DNA from 2 places in the Salinibacter sp. genome. Region 2 is predicted to be linked to the other one. Evidence: riboswitches for the same ligand, from Rfam matches in the RefSeq annotation. Region 2 holds a riboswitch; the other holds the start of a gene.
The links. A riboswitch is a leader RNA that binds a small molecule or an ion and turns the genes downstream of it on or off. The one in region 2 is predicted to bind thiamine pyrophosphate.

Region 1: another riboswitch for thiamine pyrophosphate. It lies ahead of ABEL04_RS14260 (3-oxoacyl-ACP reductase); the one in region 2 lies ahead of ABEL04_RS01890 (3-oxoacyl-ACP reductase).

Annotation. Positions count from the first base shown of each region.
Region 1 is NZ_JBDGQQ010000172.1:18,597-27,313, reverse strand. It holds gene ABEL04_RS14285 (hypothetical protein) at 67-318, shown strand; gene ABEL04_RS14280 (IS1595 family transposase) at 323-1,120, shown strand; gene ABEL04_RS14275 (rhodanese-like domain-containing protein) at 1,329-1,670, shown strand; gene ABEL04_RS14270 (redoxin domain-containing protein) at 1,711-2,808, shown strand; gene ABEL04_RS14265 (hypothetical protein) at 2,878-3,069, opposite strand; TPP riboswitch at 3,379-3,473, shown strand; gene ABEL04_RS14260 (3-oxoacyl-ACP reductase) at 3,617-4,396, shown strand; gene ABEL04_RS14255 (GDCCVxC domain-containing (seleno)protein) at 4,602-4,820, opposite strand; gene ABEL04_RS14250 (mercuric transporter MerT family protein) at 4,833-5,477, opposite strand; gene ABEL04_RS14245 (heavy metal-responsive transcriptional regulator) at 5,553-6,014, opposite strand; gene ABEL04_RS14240 (hypothetical protein) at 6,064-6,492, opposite strand; gene ABEL04_RS14235 (hypothetical protein) at 6,565-6,981, opposite strand; gene ABEL04_RS14230 (heavy-metal-associated domain-containing protein) at 7,038-7,424, opposite strand; gene ABEL04_RS14225 (cation transporter) at 7,483-8,013, opposite strand; gene ABEL04_RS14220 (hypothetical protein) at 8,076-8,717, opposite strand, start outside.
Region 2 is NZ_JBDGQQ010000017.1:4,190-12,906, forward strand. It holds gene ABEL04_RS01870 (YncE family protein) at 1-426, opposite strand, end outside; gene ABEL04_RS01875 (choice-of-anchor B family protein) at 525-2,930, opposite strand; gene accD (acetyl-CoA carboxylase, carboxyltransferase subunit beta) at 3,443-4,288, opposite strand; gene tsaB (tRNA (adenosine(37)-N6)-threonylcarbamoyltransferase complex dimerization subunit type 1 TsaB) at 4,415-5,119, opposite strand; gene ABEL04_RS01890 (3-oxoacyl-ACP reductase) at 5,161-5,925, opposite strand; TPP riboswitch at 5,995-6,092, opposite strand; gene ABEL04_RS01895 (DUF1684 domain-containing protein) at 6,160-6,786, opposite strand; gene ABEL04_RS01900 (DUF411 domain-containing protein) at 6,846-7,340, opposite strand; gene ABEL04_RS01905 (elongation factor G) at 7,783-8,717, shown strand, end outside.

The DNA of each region.
Region 1 (8,717 bases), on a different contig from region 2:
GCGCATTGCCTGAAATCGTGCCAATCGTCCCGTTCAGCCCGAAGCATTGACACGCGCTGATTTGCTATGGCCTTGAGTGAGGAGTCCTTCTTGCCCGACGCCGAGGACTGCGCGGAGACTTGGCGCCAACTTCGTTGGCCCGATGGGCCGGAACAGGTGGAGTGCGGGTCTTCAGACGTGGCCGTTCGGACCACTGAGTACCGAGATCATCTCTACCGCCAGGAGTGCGAGGAGTGTGGGCGCTGGTTTACCGACAGGTCGGAGACGTTCATCGAGAACGCGAACGTAGGTCTCCCGGTGTGGGTCTACGTGACCTAAGCAGATGGACAAGGACCGTTCGATCAATTCGATTGCGGAGGACCTGCCCCACACCTACAAGACGGCCTGTCGCTTGTCGGAGGTGATCCGAGAAGCTATCCACGAGCGACGGGAGGAGTGGCTCGGGCCACCTGCAGGAGAGGTCGAAGCCGACGACGTGCATTTGAAAGGGGGGCAACAGGGGCGAGAGCTAGCCTCCGGAGATCCTGAGGCAAAAGGCGGCGAAGCGGAGAACAACAAAGCAGAAGGCGACGAGCCAGAAGGCAAGACGACCGCCGGAGGTCGAGAAGCCCGCGAGCGGGGGCTCAGCGAACGTGGACGGGGTAGTTGGGAGGGCGACCGCCCCCCTGCAGTGCTTTGGGTAGAGCGCGAGGGGAAGAAGGGCGGGGCTCGTGTGGTTGAACTCAGGCGTGGAGTCGACCAGAAGAGCCTCTTCGAGTCGGCCTGGCGTCACATGGAGCCAGGGAGCCGGATCGACACCGACGACTTCAGCGGATATGGCCTTCTAGGCGAAGCTTACGACCACCGGAGCGTCGATCACGAAGAGACCTACGTGACCGACGACAGGGCATGTTGCAACACCGCCGAGGCAGAATGGTCGGTCATGGGGCCGTGGTGGAACGGGTTCCGCGGAGTCGCGGAGCGCAACATCTACCACTACCTCAGCGAATATTCGCTTCGGCGCAGCCACCGATCGGAGAGCCGCCAGAGTCGCCTCGAACGGATCATGGCCCTTCTCTACGCCGGTGGTCTAGCAACATCAACCCGCGGGGGGACTTGCAGCCAGGCTCGCGTCCGTTGAGAAAGACCATTGCTGAATTCTATCCAAGAGCGGACACCAAATATAACGGCCTGAAAGCAATGGTGGAAACCACTGGCGGGAAGGGTGTTTCTTAGCGCGGTTGGCGCTGTAACGGAGGGTGACGTTGCCTCGACAGAGAATCTTGCTGGGGTCTCTTTGGAGAAGGCCCTCGGCCCTGCGCTTTCCACTCACCAATCGCAACCCGCCGATGCCAAAGGCTTTGACGACAATCTCCGCCGATGAGCTCAAAAGCAGGCTCGAAGGCGACCGCCGCCCCGTTCTCATCAACGCGCTCCCCCGGGAGGCCCACGAGGCGAAGCACATTCCCGGCTCCATCAACGTCCCAGTCGGTGAAATGGAGAACGTAGAGACCCTCGTGCCGAACAAGGACGAGCCGATCGTGGTGTACTGCGCCAATGCTGACTGCGAGGCCTCCCCGAAGGCGGCCCGGAAGCTCGAAGAGATGGGCTACTCCAACGTGCTCGACTTTGAGGACGGCTACGCGGGGTGGCGGAGGGCCGGGTACCCCCTGGTCGGGAATGAGGCCTAATTTTAAATGGCCTGTCCCTTGTGTCGAGACGTGAGCCTGTATGAGCACTGATGCCGCATCCGCCGAGGCCGTCGCCAAGCGCGTCGGTGGGCATTCATTTGCCCCCGTCCACAACGGATTTACCGTCGACCCCGACACGTGGAAGGACGGCGTAGAAGATCTTCAAAACGACGACTGGCGCGTCCGCGCCCTGGCCCTGCGCGACCTCGTCCGCGAGGGCCGAGAGCGTCCACGGGCCGTCCGGGCGCTTCTGGAGCGAGACGACGAGCACGTTCGCCACCTCGCGGCAGCGGCCCTCGGCATCCTCGGAGAAGAGTCCGCCACCGAGGCCCTGAGCCGCCTCCTCCGCGGCGACCCCGAGCCGGTGGTCCGCTCCCAGGCGGCGATCGCGCTTGGGCAGGTCGGGGCGCCGAGCGAGGCGGTTGCCGGGCCGTTGGAGACCGAAGAGCACAGGGACGTACGGCACCAGTGCGCGGTGGCCCTCGACCGGATCCGCAAGAACAAGCCCGCGGAGCCGGCCGTGGCGGAGGCCTTTGCCGCCATAGACGAATCCACCTTTGGGCGCGTCCGGGAAGGAGACCCGGCGCCGGGCTTCACTCTTGAGGATACGGAGGGAACGCCGTGGGCTCTCTCGGGCGCTCTCGGGGACGGGTTTGTGGTTCTAATCTGGGTGTTCGCCGACTGGTGTCCCGTTTGTCATAAAGAATTTCACGGGCTGATCGACCGGGAAGAGCGGTTCCGGGAGCTGGGCGCAAAGGTCGCCACCCTGGAGTGCCACGACCGCTACCGCTGCCGCGTGATGGAAGGCAAGGAGCTCCGCCCGTCGTACTGGTTTGCCGAGGATCTGCCTGGGGGCCATCCGCACGACCGGTACCCCGACGAGATCTGGTGGCCCCACCTGGTGGACCGGGGCGCCGCGGTCGGGCTCCGGTACGGCATCGACCCGTGGCAGTATGCCGTCCATTCCGAACAGGTCAACCGGCCCACCACCGTGATCATCGACCCGGAGGGCACCGTCCGGCTGGCCCACGTCGGAACCTTCTGGGGCGACCGCCCGACCATTGGGCAGATCCTCAAGATGATCGAGACGGGCACCTTTGAGTTCGAGCCGCCCTCCCCGCGTCGCGGTCCGCATTGAATCGGCCTTTTCAAAACCCAACTCTCTGCCGACCGAATCGGCCGGATTCGAGATCCCTCTACGAACAGCCTACTTCCAGGGGCTTGCTTCCCAGCGCCCAGTCCCCCAGCTCTCATCTGGACTGGCCTGAAAGACCCATCGCCGACTTGCCTCATACCCCAGGCCCAGTGCCGCGCCCCAGACGACGTGGGCCTCGAGGCCATGCAGGCCCAGGTTCGGCATCTGGGCCGGAACGCCGACGAGGTTTAGCCAAAGCGGCATAACGATCCCGGCCGCAACCAGCCAAAGTAGAGCGCCCCACCCGACCCCCACGCCGACTGCTCCCCTCCAACCGCCCGAGAAGCGCTCAGGGAGAGACAGGAGGAGGGCCCCGTAAACCAGGCCGAAGACGAGGCTTAGGAAGGACGCCAGTATTTTGCTTCAAAAACCACCGTTTTTGAAACATCTCATTGAAGACGTACCCGCCACGTGAGGATTCCTCTTTTTTCTCGCTCTCGGCACGGGGCAACTGCACGAAAGCCACCGTCGTTGTAATTCCCATAGCGTTCGGCTTCATTAAGCAATCGTACAAAGTGAAGCTGGGGGTGCCCGGCGCTCGGGCTGAGACCACACTCCTCGAACCTGATCCGGCTCGTACCGGCGCAGGAAAGCCATCGCGATCCGCCAGCAGTCCTGTCGCGATCGTCTCGCTGGCCACACGTCCGCGCCGCCATCCGGGTCACGCGCCATCCGACCGCCTCTTGGATGGTTCCCGGCTGGATGGCCCCTGGCTTCGTTCATTCGCCCTTGAACGAAGCTCTGATTTGTCATGCTGTCTCTCGAAGAACAAGTCGTCCTCATCTCCGGCGCCAGCCGTGGTCTCGGGGCAGCCATCGCCCGTGCTTTCGGTCGTGAAGGGTCCCGCGTTGTCGTGAACTATCACCAGAGCGACACCGCCGCACAAGAGTTAGCCACTGCTATCGCTGACATGGACGGCTCCGGGGACGCGCTCTCTTACCAGGCCGATATTCGCGACCCGGACGCTGTCGCTGAAATGGTCGATGCGGCGGCCGAGTATTTCGGGGATCCGGTTACCACAGTCGTCCACAACGCCCTCGTAGACTTCCGCTTCGACCCTGCCGACCGTCCGGAGGCCGATGCCATCGATTGGTCCGATTACCAGGCGCAAATCGACGGCTCGGTGCGAGGAGCCCTCCACCTCCTGCAGGCCGCCCTGCCCGGCATGGAGACGGCAGAGGAGGGGCGTTTCGTAGCCATCGGCTCGAACCTCGTGCAAGACCCTGTCGTCCCATACCACGACTACACCACGAGCAAGGCCGCACTGCTCGGCTCCGTGCGCAACATGGCCAGTGAGCTGGGAGGAAAGAACATCACCGTCAACATGGTGTCTGGGGGCCTCCTCGACACCACCGATGCCAGCGCCGCAACGCCCGACGAGGTATTCGACCTCATCGCCCAGAACACGCCCCGTGGCCAAGTAACTACGCCGGAGGAGGTGGCCGACGCCGTTCTCATGATGGCCTCTCCCCGTTCTCGCGCCATCACTGGACAGAATCTGATCGTAGACGGCGGGCTTGTGATGAGATAAAAGCCTGCTTCAGACCGATTCCACAATTCAAAACGGCAGCGGTGCCATCAGCCGTCGGCAATTATGTAAATCGGCACGAGTTGGCAGGTTATCGCCATTGCAGAAAAGGATGATCGTTTTTGAGTAAGGTAGAGACTGCCTTCCACGCGAAGGGACCACACGCCTCAAGCGAGAGGACTCGACGGGTATCTGTCACACCGGGGGCTTAGCAGCAGGCCTCATCTTGCCGTTGAACCGATGGGCAGGGCACCGTCCCATACGAGCAGAAGACACAGCAGTCCCCCTCGTCCGCCCGGAGCACCGCCTCGCACACTGGGCACTCCCAGAAGAATTGGCAGCTTTCGGTGGGCATCTCCACCTCCGTTTCCCGGTCGCACTCTGGACAGGTGATCGTGGACGTGAGTTCGATGGAGAGTTTGGGCATGGAATCGGGACGTTAGGAGGGGGATTTCGGCGACGAGGGGAACCCGGCGCCTGCGGTGGCTTTGGTCAGATCCTCCACCGAGACCGTCTTCGGATCGAAGCGGACAACCGCTTCGGGCGGCTTAAGAGTTGCCTCAACGCTGTACACACCGTCGACTCCCTTCAGCGCCGTTTTAACGGCCCGAGGGCACGCCGCGCAGGTCATCCCTTCCACCTCCAGGACGACTTGCCGAAACGACGTAGGCGTGGCCGAGGCTCCTCTCTGCCCCGATCCAGCCGTCGTAGCCTGTGCCTGCTGGGTCGTACTGCTGGTCGAGACGCCGAGCAGCCAGGGACTCGCGACGAGGACCAACACCGCAAGTGCCCCGAGCCCGAGCACGGAGCGGCGCGCCCGTGAGGAGAAGATCGTCGGGCAGTCACAGCCTGGCTGCTGGCTGAGCCGCCACTCGTTGTACCCGGCGTAGGCCAGGGCGGCGATGGCCAGACCTACGAAGAGCCATCGGTACGGGGCCAGCGCCGTGAGACCGCCGATCCACGCCCCACCGATCCCCAGGCTCACCAGCGCAAGCGGGATCGTGCAGCAGGCGGAGGCCCCAAGCGCAGCCCCGAGGGCCGCGGCCAGGCTCCAGTTCGTATCGGTGTCGCTCGGTGTGCTCATAGCGCCTGCGCCAGATGGTTCGTCGCGGAAAAGAACGAGGGCTCCGACCGGAGTCGATCGTTGCCGGAGGCTGGCTTACGAATTCGATTCCTCCTCCGAACGCAGAGAGGAGGCCGAGAGGCCGCTTGCTCCCGACTGGCGTTCCAAGGCGTCGAGAATCGGGCACTCGCTCATCGGGCCGCCCTGCTCCCGGCAGGCGTCGGCCAGCGTGGTCAGGGCGTCTCGAATCCGCCGCAGGTCCTCGATCTTTGCCTCTACCTCCTCGATTTTCGCCTCTGCCCGGCCCCGAACGTCCCGGCACGTCGCCTCCTCATCGACGCGCAGGTCCAGCAGCTCTCGGATTTCGGCCAGCGTAAAGCCGAGCTCCTTCGCCCGCCGGATGAAGCGGAGCCGCCCTACGTAGCTCTCGTCGTAGAGACGAAAGCCCCCGTCCGAGCGGGGCGGCTTCGGGATGAGGTTCTCCCGCTCGTAGTAACGGAGGGTTTCGGGATTGACGTCGGCCTTCTCGGCCACCTCGCCGCGGGTCATGCCGTCCATGGCTGAAAGGGTGTTGGATAATGAGCAGTTCTGAGCCACTACAAGCCAATCAGCCGGCAATCCAGATTGAGAGAACCGGCAACACGGTCATCTGAAGTACAGGGGCGAGGCCCAGGTCGTGCCCGGCGATCCGGAGCGTGGGCATTGCCTCTTTGTACCGCCAAAAGTCGAGGTTCAGGGCCACGGTCTCGAAAAGAACGCCTCCCCCCAGTCCCAGCCCGAGAAGCATCGATGCCCCCGGAAGACTGAGCGGCCGGACTGCCGATGGGCCAAGAAGCGCGGCCGTTCCGGCAGCGAAGGCGATCGAGGCGACGGCGTCCCCCAGCGTAGCGGCCGGAAGAATCCAGATCCGCTGCCACGTTGTCCAGCGGCCCCAGCAGCGGTAGAACGGTATCACCTGCCCGTACTCCCAGACGCCGTGGAGCCCGGCGGCCCAGAGTGCTACGTGGAGGTAAAATGGAGCGGACAGCCCAACCATGAGGGAGTCTGTACGATCTGGGCTTGGAAGCCGCGCAAAGCCTGCTTCTCGAGCGGTCCCGTCAACGGGGCCTCAGGCGCCAAAAAGCCTCATCACCGGAAGGAGACCGTAGGCAAAAAACCCCCCGATCCCGTAAATGCCCGCCGAAAGCCAAAACAGTCCCTTCTGAAACCGGCTGGCCACGCGGCAGCCTTCTCCCCCCGCAATCGTGCACGCAACCGTGCCTTTCGGCCGAAAGGTGAGAAATGCGCTCAGCGCGATCATAAGCCCGGCTCCCAGGAAGATCCACTCTTTGTTCTGCGAGAGCGGCACGAGCCACGGCACCGCTGAAATGAGCGAGACGACAGCCGAGCCGCCGGCGAGAGCCGCCAGGGCCGACGGCAAGGCGCAGCAGATGAGCGTTCCTGTGCTCGTGAAGAGAGCCAGGAAATTCGCCACGCTCTGGCGCCAGCTGTCGGGCGCGTCGGCATCTTGCTCAGCGTATTCCATCGGACAGTGGCCCGCTGGCTATGTCGCAGATCTTGATTGCTTCTCGGGGACAGGGCCTATCCGCTTGACTCTTCCGTCTGCTCCTCTCTCGCGAACAGGGCCCCTCGGAACTCGTAGCCGGCACTTGTCACTGCCTCTCGGAGGATTTTCTCGGACGGGGTCTTCTGGGCGCTAAGCGTAAGCAGTACGTCCTGCTTCTTGAGAAGAACCGTGGCCCGGTCGACTCCGTCCACGTCCTCGAGCGCCCTCTTCATCCGGCGCGCGCAGGCGGAGCACGCCATGCCCCGAACCTGGACGACGGCGTCGGCCGTGTCGGGGACCTGGACGGCCTGAGACGACTGCTGGGCCGAGGCGGCCGGAGGAAGCAGAAGAAGCAGCAGTCCGGCGGCAACTGCAGGGCCAGAAAGGGACGGAAGCGGGAAAGATACGATTCGATGAAGCATCGGGACTACCCGTGGGGATTGGTCAGAGATTGTTCAAATGGAAAGCACTGGCCTCGACTTACGTGGCGGAGCGAACCTGATGGAGGCGCAGAGGCCAGCGGGGGCCCTCGGTTTCGGGCGAGGCGGGGACCTGCCCGCTCACGATCACCTGTCGGTTGGGATGCAGGTCCTGGAACGCGGCCTTTTCCCTGCCCTCCTTGGCGCTGGACTGAAGCACAAATTGTTCGCCGGTGGGGGTCTCCAGGACCCACCGGTCTCCCTGCCTCCGGAGCGTCCCCCTGACTTTGAGGGTTGCCTTCCTCGCGGAAAAGCCGCCGTTCGCAATGGCCTTCCGAATGTTTTCATATTCGAGGGCGTTCGTCGTGGACAAGTCGATGGTCGCCAGCCCGTTGTTCAGGCTTACTGAAACGGCCTCGACCCCGTCCATCGAGCCGATGCTCTGCTCCATCGCGTGGGCACAGGGGGCGCAGTCCATGCCAAAGATCGTTTGCTCGATCTTCTGAAGCTGCGCCTGGGCGGGAAGGACCAGCCCTCCCCCTACGGTGAAGAGCACGAGAAGGGCGACCGTTCGGGGATTAAATGATCTCATGGCGGTGCGTTGCGGGCGTTTTTTGGCAGTTGCGCGAGCCGCGGACGGTTCGAACCAGATGGTTAGAACCAGTACGTAAAGTTTAGCATCAGTCGCGGACCTTCTTCCCTTGTCGGAGGCACGTCCTGGTAGAGCGGAAACAACGCGCCGGCGCTCAGGCCCCACGCCCCGTAGAGCCCCAGGGTGGTGGGCCCCACGAAAACCTTCTCACCGCCGGTACCGCTTACGGCCACCCCCTCTCGTCGCTCCGGCCCTACGCTTTCGCCGAGCGCCTCGGCGAAGAGGCGCCAGTCCGGCGTGGACGGCCTGCGAAAATAGCCCGGGCGCCAGCCTATAACCAGGCTTCCATACCGCAGATCGCCCGGGCGGGCCCCCTCACTGGGCACGTAGTGCTGGTAGCCGCCTCCGGCCCAGCCGTAGACCGAGCGCGAGGCATATCCGGTCACGGCGGCAAGGTGAACGCCGGGGCCGGAGCGGCGGCCCTCGCTATAGTTCCGGATCGGATACAGACCACCGACGAGCAGCGTCGACTCGAATCGCTTCCCGACGCCCAGGTACTGCCGGTGAAACCGCCAGTAGGCGGAGACCTCCATCGAAGAGAGCCCACCCATCATGGTCCCACCCCGCGTCGTGGGCACGGAAGGACCCGACCGGAGTACGACTGGTACCGAGGCGTTAAGCTGCAGGTGCTCGGTGAGCCCGTA
Region 2 (8,717 bases):
CATGGTCGAGCGATCAATCATGCCCAGGCTCTTCGGCGGATTTACGGCACTCATCGACCGGCCCGCGTACAGAACCTTCTTCTTCGGAGCAAGCGAGAGGAGTCCCGGCACCTCAAAGTTGTTCAGCCGGTCGACGATCTTGTTGTTCGAGTTAAACTTGAGAATCGTGTTCGCCCCAATCAGGGTGACGTACCAGTGGCTCCCATCCGGCTCGGCCACGACGTGGTGGGGCTTTGCGTTTTCGGAAAAGCCCCGCTCTTTGAGGTCGACCGTGGTCTCGAGAGTTTTCGACGTCATGTCGATAATCGAGACCGTGGCCTCCCCCTGGTTGCACACGTACAACTTTGGACTCGGCGCCTGGCCTGCGGCCGGAATGCCCCAGAGCAAAAGTGCCAGAAGAACGAGGGACGAGAGGAATCGACGCATAGAGAGATCTAAGACTTATTCGGCTCAGCATGCGTGGTCGGTACGAGGGAATCTTCCTTCGTGTCGCCTGCCCGCAAGAGGGCACCACTGCGGGCAGACTACAGCTCCTGCTTCAAGTTTGGCTTCTCCAGCACAAACAGGCCCTCCCCGATGCTTGAAACCACGACAATTCCATTGTCGAAGAACGGATAGTTGCTCCATGTGCCCTGGAAACCGGGGCTATTCTTTCCATACGGCTGCGTGTCGAAGTGAGCCACCTCCTTGGGCTTCGTCGGGTTGCTGATATCCAGGACGCGCAGCCCACTCTTGTAGTTCGACTGATACATCGTGGTGCCCTCCACGTAGAGGTTGTGGTCCGTCGACTTCGGAGAGAGCATAAGCTGATTCGCGAGCTTCGGGTTGTCGAGGTCTTTCAAGTCCCACACCAGCGTCCGGGTGTGCTTGGCCTTGCCCTGGATCTCGTCGAGCTCGTCGTTCTGGTAGAAGTAGCGCTGGTCCGGCCCGAACCAGCCCTGGTGGACGTAGCCGTAATCCGGGTAGGAGCCGGTCGAGATCGCGTAGGTGCTGTCCTTGTTCGTCACGTCCGCGATACTGATCGCCGTCTCGTTAGACCCGACGCAGATCTCGCGGCCCTGATACTCCGAATCCGGCCCGTTGTACATCACACACTGCGCGTCATGGGTGTATCCGGTGCCGGAGCGGCCGGTCGACGGGTCCGCGAAGCAGCCCGCGAAGGTGGGGTTCATTGGGTCTTGGATGTTGATCATGTGGAGGCCTCCCCCGCAGGTCTTGCCCCCACCACTGCTGCCGACCGCGTAGGCGTATCCACTCTTCTTGTTGATGACAACGTTGTGGACACTGTTGACCTTGTCGTAGAAGGCGTCCCGTTCGAACGTAACCGGCATCTCGCTCTTCTTTACATCCCGAAGACGGGTCAGGTCAAAGACCTGCATGCCGTGATCGCCCGCATTGTCGGCGACGACGAAGGCGTGGTTCTCGTACACCTTGATATCGCGCCAGGAATTGACGCGGGCCCCGTCGGTCAGGGGGAGTTCGCCAACGTACACGGGATTCGTTGGGTCACTCACGTCGACAAACGCGGTGCCATCGGTGCGGCCCACAAGGGCGTACTCGGTGCCGGTCTTCGGGTCGGTCCAGCCCCAGATGTCGTTGAGGTTGATGCCGCGCTCCCCGCCGATCCTGTCGATCGGGAGAAACGCCTTCAAATCAACTTTCTTGCAGGAGAACTGAGCGACTTTCCCATCCTCGCACCCCTTCTCCTCTCCGGTCATGGCGCTGAGGACGTCGCCGGTGGTCGGGGCAATCGGCTCGGTCTGGGTCCAGTCGCCAGCATCAAGCGAGTAGATGCCCATCGTGCCGGCTCCGTGATCATCCCCTGGAAGGCCAGCGGCCACGATCGATTCGCTGCCGGCCAGCGTGGCACCAAACAGGTTGCCGGCGTCCGCCTTGGGATGCGAGACCTTTTCGACGCCGCTCCACGTGCTGTCGGTGCGGCTGTAGCGGTAGAGGACCCCGGTTTGATCGGAAGCGCCCGGTGCCCCCACCCAAAGGTCCGATCCATCGTAGGCAAAGGCGACCCCAAACAGGTGCCGGGACGTGCCGTCGAACGGAAGCAGACGACCGCTGATCGTCCACGTCTGTTTCTGTGCGTCGTTCTTCATGCCAAGCGACAGGCTGTACGCCGCCCCAGTCGCGCCGTAGGCCCGGGGGGCTCCAACAAGGACAGACTCGCCTACCTTCTGAATCGAACTGCCGAACCGGGCACTCTTGCTCAGTCCCTCAGGAGTAACGGTCTGCTTCTCCGTCCATCCCTCGCTCCCAGCGTGAAACACCACGACGGCGCCGCTCTTGTGCTTCGGGGCCGTCACGAACAAATGGTCGCCCGAGGCGAGCAGGGCACTCGCGAAGCCCGCGTCCGAACCTACTTTTTCGCTTCGGAGCACCGTGGCCTCCTGCCACTGTCCGTTCTGCTGTTCAAAGACGTGTACGGCACCGGAGGTGAGAGTGTCGCCTTCGGTCATCGAGACCGTCGCCCCCGTGCCCACAAAGAGCCGGTTTTCGGTGAGGACGACACTCTTCCCAAAGCTGGACGTGCTGTCGGGCGACGTCAGACGGGCGACCTGCGTCCATCCGTCCGCCTTGTTCCGGAAGAGGTAGGCGGCGTTCGCCGAGGGGGCACCCACGACGAGGTGCTTGCCCATCGCATCGAGGGAGGTCCCAAAGCCGTCGCCGACCGTTCCGCCGTCGGCTTCCAGGTAGGTGGATTCCGTCCAGGCGCCTCCGTCTTTTCCGTAGACGTAGACCCGTCCGGGAGTGTGGACATTTTGCGGCTCACCGACGAACACGCGGTTCGCACTTGCGTCGAGTGCACGACTGAAGCCGTTCAACTGGGCACCAGGGCCCATCGGGGTGGTCTGGGCACCGGCGGAACCGCACCAGACGAAGAGACCGAGCACAAAGCTGAGGAATATAAGTCGTCTCATGAGAAATTGGGTCAAGCTATCCAGGGGAGCGAGGATTAAATCACGAAAGCGACATCCCACTATAGCTGCGTGCGGCCTTGGAGTTTCAACCCACCGGGTCCCCAACCACGCAAATATTTCTCCTCTTTCAATTCTGTGTGATGCTCCTGGCGGTGTCGGGTGGACGGAAGTACCTCCTAGCCGGAGTCCTGTACCTCGGAGCGCCCAAGACCTCGGAGCGCCCAAGACAGCACGTCGTCTACGCTGGGAACGCCCCTCCCGAACTCTAACCTCGATCTCGCACTCTACTCCTCCTGCGTCTCGGTGTGGATATGTTGCGCGTTCGCTCTCGTAGCGAGACCAGGGCTGTTTTCGGCAAATACAAGGAGATTGGGGAGAGCGTGCGTTAGCTCCGGGACCGGATCCTCCCTTGGAAGAATGCCCAGGGCATGCGCTCGCCCTGGTCGAAAGCGAGAAATGCACCAGCCTCCAGGGCATTCTGACGCTTCCGGGGCTCCAATTTCACGCCGGTGCTACTCCATCAGAAGATTGAGGAGGCGGATGACACGGCGGCGCATGCGGCGGCGGTCCACGATCATGTCCACGAACCCATGCTCCTTCAGAAACTCCGACCGCTGGAAGCCCTCCGGCAGGTCGGATCCGATCGTTTCGCGGATCACGCGGGGTCCGGCAAATCCAATGAGCGCGTCCGGCTCCGCGATATGAATGTCGCCGAGCATGGCGAAGGACGCCGTCACGCCCCCTGTGGTGGGGTGTGTGAGCACCGAGATGAACGGCAGGCCCGCCTCGTCGAGCCTGGTGAGGTGCGCACTCGTCTTGGCCATCTGCATGAGGCTGAGCGCTCCCTCCATCATGCGGGCCCCGCCGCTCTGAGCAATGGTGATGAGCGGCATCTCCTGCGTATACGCCCGCTTGATGGCCCGCGCCACGATCTCCCCGACCACCGAGCCCATCGACCCGCCGATGAAACTGAAATCCATCCCCGCCATCGACACCGGGTGTCCTCCGATGCGGCCGGTGGCGGCCTGCGCGGCCTCGTTCTGCCCCGTTTCCTCCACTGCACTCTCCAGCCGCTGCGTGTAGGACTTCCGGTCCTCAAAGTCAAGCGCGTCCACCGATCGGAGGTCGGTGTCGTGCAGGTCGTAGTTGCCGTCATCGAAGAGGAAATCAAAGTACTGGTGGCTGTCCATGCCGAAGTGATACCCCGAGCCGGGAAACACGAGCAGGTTGTCCTCCAACTCGCGGCGGTTGACGATTTCGCCCGTCTCCGGACACTTTACCCACTGACCTTCCGGCATCTCATTTTGCTCTTCGCGTTTCGTTCGGATGCCAGCCTTCTCACGGCGAAACCAGGGCATAGCAGTATCGAGTGGCAAGTGTGCAGGAAGTACGCAGGGTAAGAGCGTCAGACGGGCCGTAGCGCCTTCCTGACGCGTGTTCACATCTGGGGGAAGATCGTAAATCCCGGCCGCAAAGTCCAAATCCTACGCGAAGGGGGAGGGGGCGGGGGTGGCGTGCACGTCCTTCACGTACAGTGGCTCGAACGTCCCCACGTCGTCCGGTCCCTCCACGGCGAGGCGGCGGCGCCCCCGGTGGGCGACCCAGGAGGCCGACGGGGTCACCTCCTCTGGCGGCACGAGGGTGTGTCGGGCCTCAACCGTCGCAAGCACGTCTTTGGCCGTCGGAGCACCGTCCCCGACGAGCCACAGCCGGCCCTCGATGTCCCCAATCCAGTCGGGAAGCGCCTCCACCGGCAACGCCTTCGTCGGGGCCTGTTCGACGATCCCGTCCGTCGTGATCCGGTAGGCCCCGGCGTAGACCTCTTCTCGCCGGGCGTCGAGCATCGCACAGACCACATCGCCGGGGGCCGCGACTGGGGCCAGTTGCGCCGCGTAGGCCGCCAGCGTGGGCACGCCCACGAGCGCGGCGTCGGCGGCCAGCGCCCAGCCCTTCGCCGTACTTGCCCCGATGCGCAGTCCCGTGTACGAGCCCGGCCCCATCGAGACGGCCACTGCGTCGAGTTCGTCCGACGACACGCCGGCGTGACCCAGGGTGTCCTCCACGAGCGGCGTCAGGCGCTTGGAGTGCACGCGGGGCCGGTACAGGTGGGCCTCTGCGACCACCGCGTCGTCGCGGAGGACGGCCACGCCGCAGGTCGAGGTCGCGGTTTCGAGGGCGAGCAAGAGCAAGGACGAAAGGGTCTGTGTGAACGGAGAAGTCGACTTCAGGCTTACTGCATGACGCGCCCACCGTCCACGACCAGGTTCTGTCCGGTGATGGCCCGGGCCCGCGGCGAGGCAAACAACAGCACGGCGTCGGCCATCTCCTCCGGCGTCGTGACAGTGCCACGGGGGGTGTTCTGCTCGATAATCTCGAAGACCGCGTCTGGGGTGGCGGCACTGGCGTCCGTCTCGTCAAGCAGCCCTCCGGAGACGAGGTTCGCCGTAATTCCTTCTTCGCCCAGCTCCTGGGCAACGTTCCGCACGAACCCGAGGAGGGCCGCTTTTCCGGTCGTGTAGTCGTGGTAGGCGACCGCCGGGTCCTGGACGAGGTTGGAGCTGATGCCGATGAAGCGCCCCTCCCGCGCCGAACGCATGCCGGGCAGACAGGCCTTCAGCAGGTGGAGCGCCCCCTTCACGGACCCGTCGAGTTGGGCCTGGTAGTCGTCCCACCCAATCGTGTCGATGGTTTCTCGATTCTCGGGGTCGAAGCGATAGTCGATGAGCGCGTTGTGGACCGCCGTAGTGACCGGGGCCCCAAAGTGGTCGGCAGCCGTATCGACCATTGTCTGTACGGCGTCGGGGGAGCGCACGTCGGCCTGCACGGGAAGGGCCCGGTCGCCAATGTCGGCGGCTACGGCCTCGGCATGGTCCGGACTTTGGAAGTAGTTCACGACGACCCGAGCACCTTCCCGCCCAAAGGCCCGGGCGATGGTGGCCCCGAGCCCGCGGCTGGCCCCGGTGATGACGACGACCTGACGATCAAGAGCGATCATGGTGTGCGGTACACTGGCTTCTGAAAAAACAATGCGAAGCCAGGGGGCACCTCGCCCCTGCACACCAATCTTGGAGTGCCAAGACGCTTCCTGCGCCGGTACGAGCCGGATCAGGTTCGGAGGGTGTTTCTCAGCCCACACATAGGCAGGCACCCCTGGCCGTTACGGAAAATTGCGTGCATCAACGTACCCGCTCCGACCCGCACAGTCAACTCCCCGAGAGGCAGCTCCGGGCTACGACGCGGGCCCGCCCCGAAACATTGGCCGCCGCTCCCCCGCCGGTACGGGCGCGTCAATACGATTTTCAGGGGGCGGCAAGGGACAGGCGAACTCCGGATTGTAGGCACAGGTGGGATTGTACGCTCGGTTGAAGTCGACCACGACCGAGTCTGTGTCCGTCCCCACGGGCTTCAGGTCTACGTAGCGCCCTCCCTCGTATGTCGTTCGCCCGTTCGTGGAATCGGCAAAGGGAATCCAGAGCCGTCCCCGCTGCTCCTCGCCCTCCCCCCGAAACACGATTAGTCTCGTCGGTCCATCCGGGAGGGGTACGGTAACGTGTCCTACTTGCACCTGAGGTCGGAGTCCGCCGGTACTCTCGGCGACCATGACCGTATCCGGAGAGGGGGATTGTCGCAGGGGCACGACATAGCGGTAGGTGCGATCGACCTTGTAGAAGTCGAGTCCACGGAACGCATCCCGCCGGCCCGGCGGCACGACGCTTTCTTTCTCTCGCATGCGCATGTCGCGCTGCACGCGCTTCTGTAAAACCGTCTGCCTGTAGCTGTGGGTCGAGTCGTCTTGTCCACACGCCAGAACAACAGCCCCAGTGAGCATGAGCGCCACGACTCGGAGTCGCCTCATGAGGCCACCATCTGTCTTGTGAATGAAGAAGGCGTCCGCGAAGCAGAATCGGTTGCCTCCTACCGACGACCGTACTGGGCAAAGACGCTTGTGTCGCCCGCCGCGGTGAAGGCAAGCACCTCGTAGGGCTCTCTCCGCCCTCCCCGTTCCATCCCGGGGGACCCCACCGGCATGCCCGGCACACTGAGGCCCCGAACCTCTGGGGTCTCACGCAAGAGACGCTTCACGTCCTGGGCTGGCACGTGCCCCTCCACCACGTACCCGTCCACCACGGCGGTGTGACACGCTGCCAGCGGCGAGGGCACGCCTACCTGCTTCTTCACGGGCTGCACGTTGACCCGCGACTCCACCTCGACGGAGAATCCCTGCTCGCGCATGTGCGTCACCCATTCCGAACAGCAGTTGCACGTCGGACTCTTGTAGACAGTTACTGTAGACTCGGAGGCCGACGATGAGGGCCCCAACCAGAAGTACCCCCCTAGCCCCGCGAGCGCCAGAAGGGTCCCGAGGACGAAGGCCTTCGCGTGGGACTGGTACGAAGGAAAGACGGCCATGGAAGTCGGGGGGTGACAGTGCGGTAGGAACGAAAGGGCCAAACCCCCATCCGTGATTCTGTGTTTCGGTTCGGGAGCGGAACTCACCGGGAATGGACCGGGAGGCGTCCGGTTGCCCATCTGTGTCTACGTCCGTCCAGGAGTCCCCACAGCGGCCCCAGCCCTGAAATTCTGCCTTCGGCGAACATCCGCCCCGTTTCTTTCTTTTCAAGATTCTACGCCGGCCATTTTCACCCGCAGAAGGCTCAACAGACCGGCACAGCGGCCGCCAGGATGTTCTCTGCCTTCGCGCTGCGGCGCGTCCTTGTGGTAGTCACGCTCCCTTCTTCTTGATTCCGGCTTCTTTGTGCGTGAACTTAGAGGGGATAGCGGATGCCCTGTGCAGCGTCCGAGGCCGCGACCCAGTTTCCGAGTTCTCGCCCACCAACTCCCTGGAGAGCTGATGACCGTTACCGACGCCGATCAAATTCGAAACGTCGTCTTGGTAGGCCATCAAGGCAGCGGCAAGACTGCACTGTCCGAGGCCATGCTTCACACGAGTGGGGCCCTCTCCCGAGTCGGGTCCGTGCCCGAGGGAACGACGACGAGCGACCACCGCGAGAGCGAGAAGGAGCGGCAGATGTCGATCTTTGCGACGCTGCTCCACGCTGAGTGGAACGATCAGAAGATCAACATCCTCGACACTCCTGGGTACCCCGATTTTGCGAGCGAGGTCATCGCCTCCATGCGGGTAGCCGACACCGCTCTGTACGTGCTGGACGCGCGGTCGGGGGTGCAGGTCGGTACGGAGATGGCCTGGTCGTACGGCGAGCAGACCGACACCCCGTCCCTATTCGTGGTAAATCAAGTCGACCAGTCGGACATTGACTTCCGCGGCATCATCGATGAGGTGGAGGACCGGTTCGGACGAGGGGCAGCGGTCGTGCAGTTTCCGGCGGGGGAGGACTCTCGATCCCTCATCGACGTGCTTCGGATGCAGCAGCTGTACTACCCTGAGGGCGAGACCGAACCGGAGGTGCAGCCGATTGACGGCGCGTACGAAGAGGAGGCCCAGGAGCGTCGCGAGACGTTGGTTGAAGACATTGCTGCCAGCGACGACACCCTCATGGAGACCTACTTTGAACAGGGAGAACTGACCGAGGACCAGATGCGAAACGGTCTCCGCCTAGCCATGATCGAACGAGAACTGTTCCCCGTTTTCGTCAGCAGTGCCACCGCCGAGGTTGGGGTTTCTCGACTCATGGACTTCATCAGCGGGGTGTGCCCCTCGCCCGCGAGCCGGTTGGTCGAGACGGAGGAGGGGCGGGAGCTGAGGGCCGATCCGGACGACGACCCGGTCGCGTTCGTCTACCGCACGATGGCCCAGGAGCACGTCGG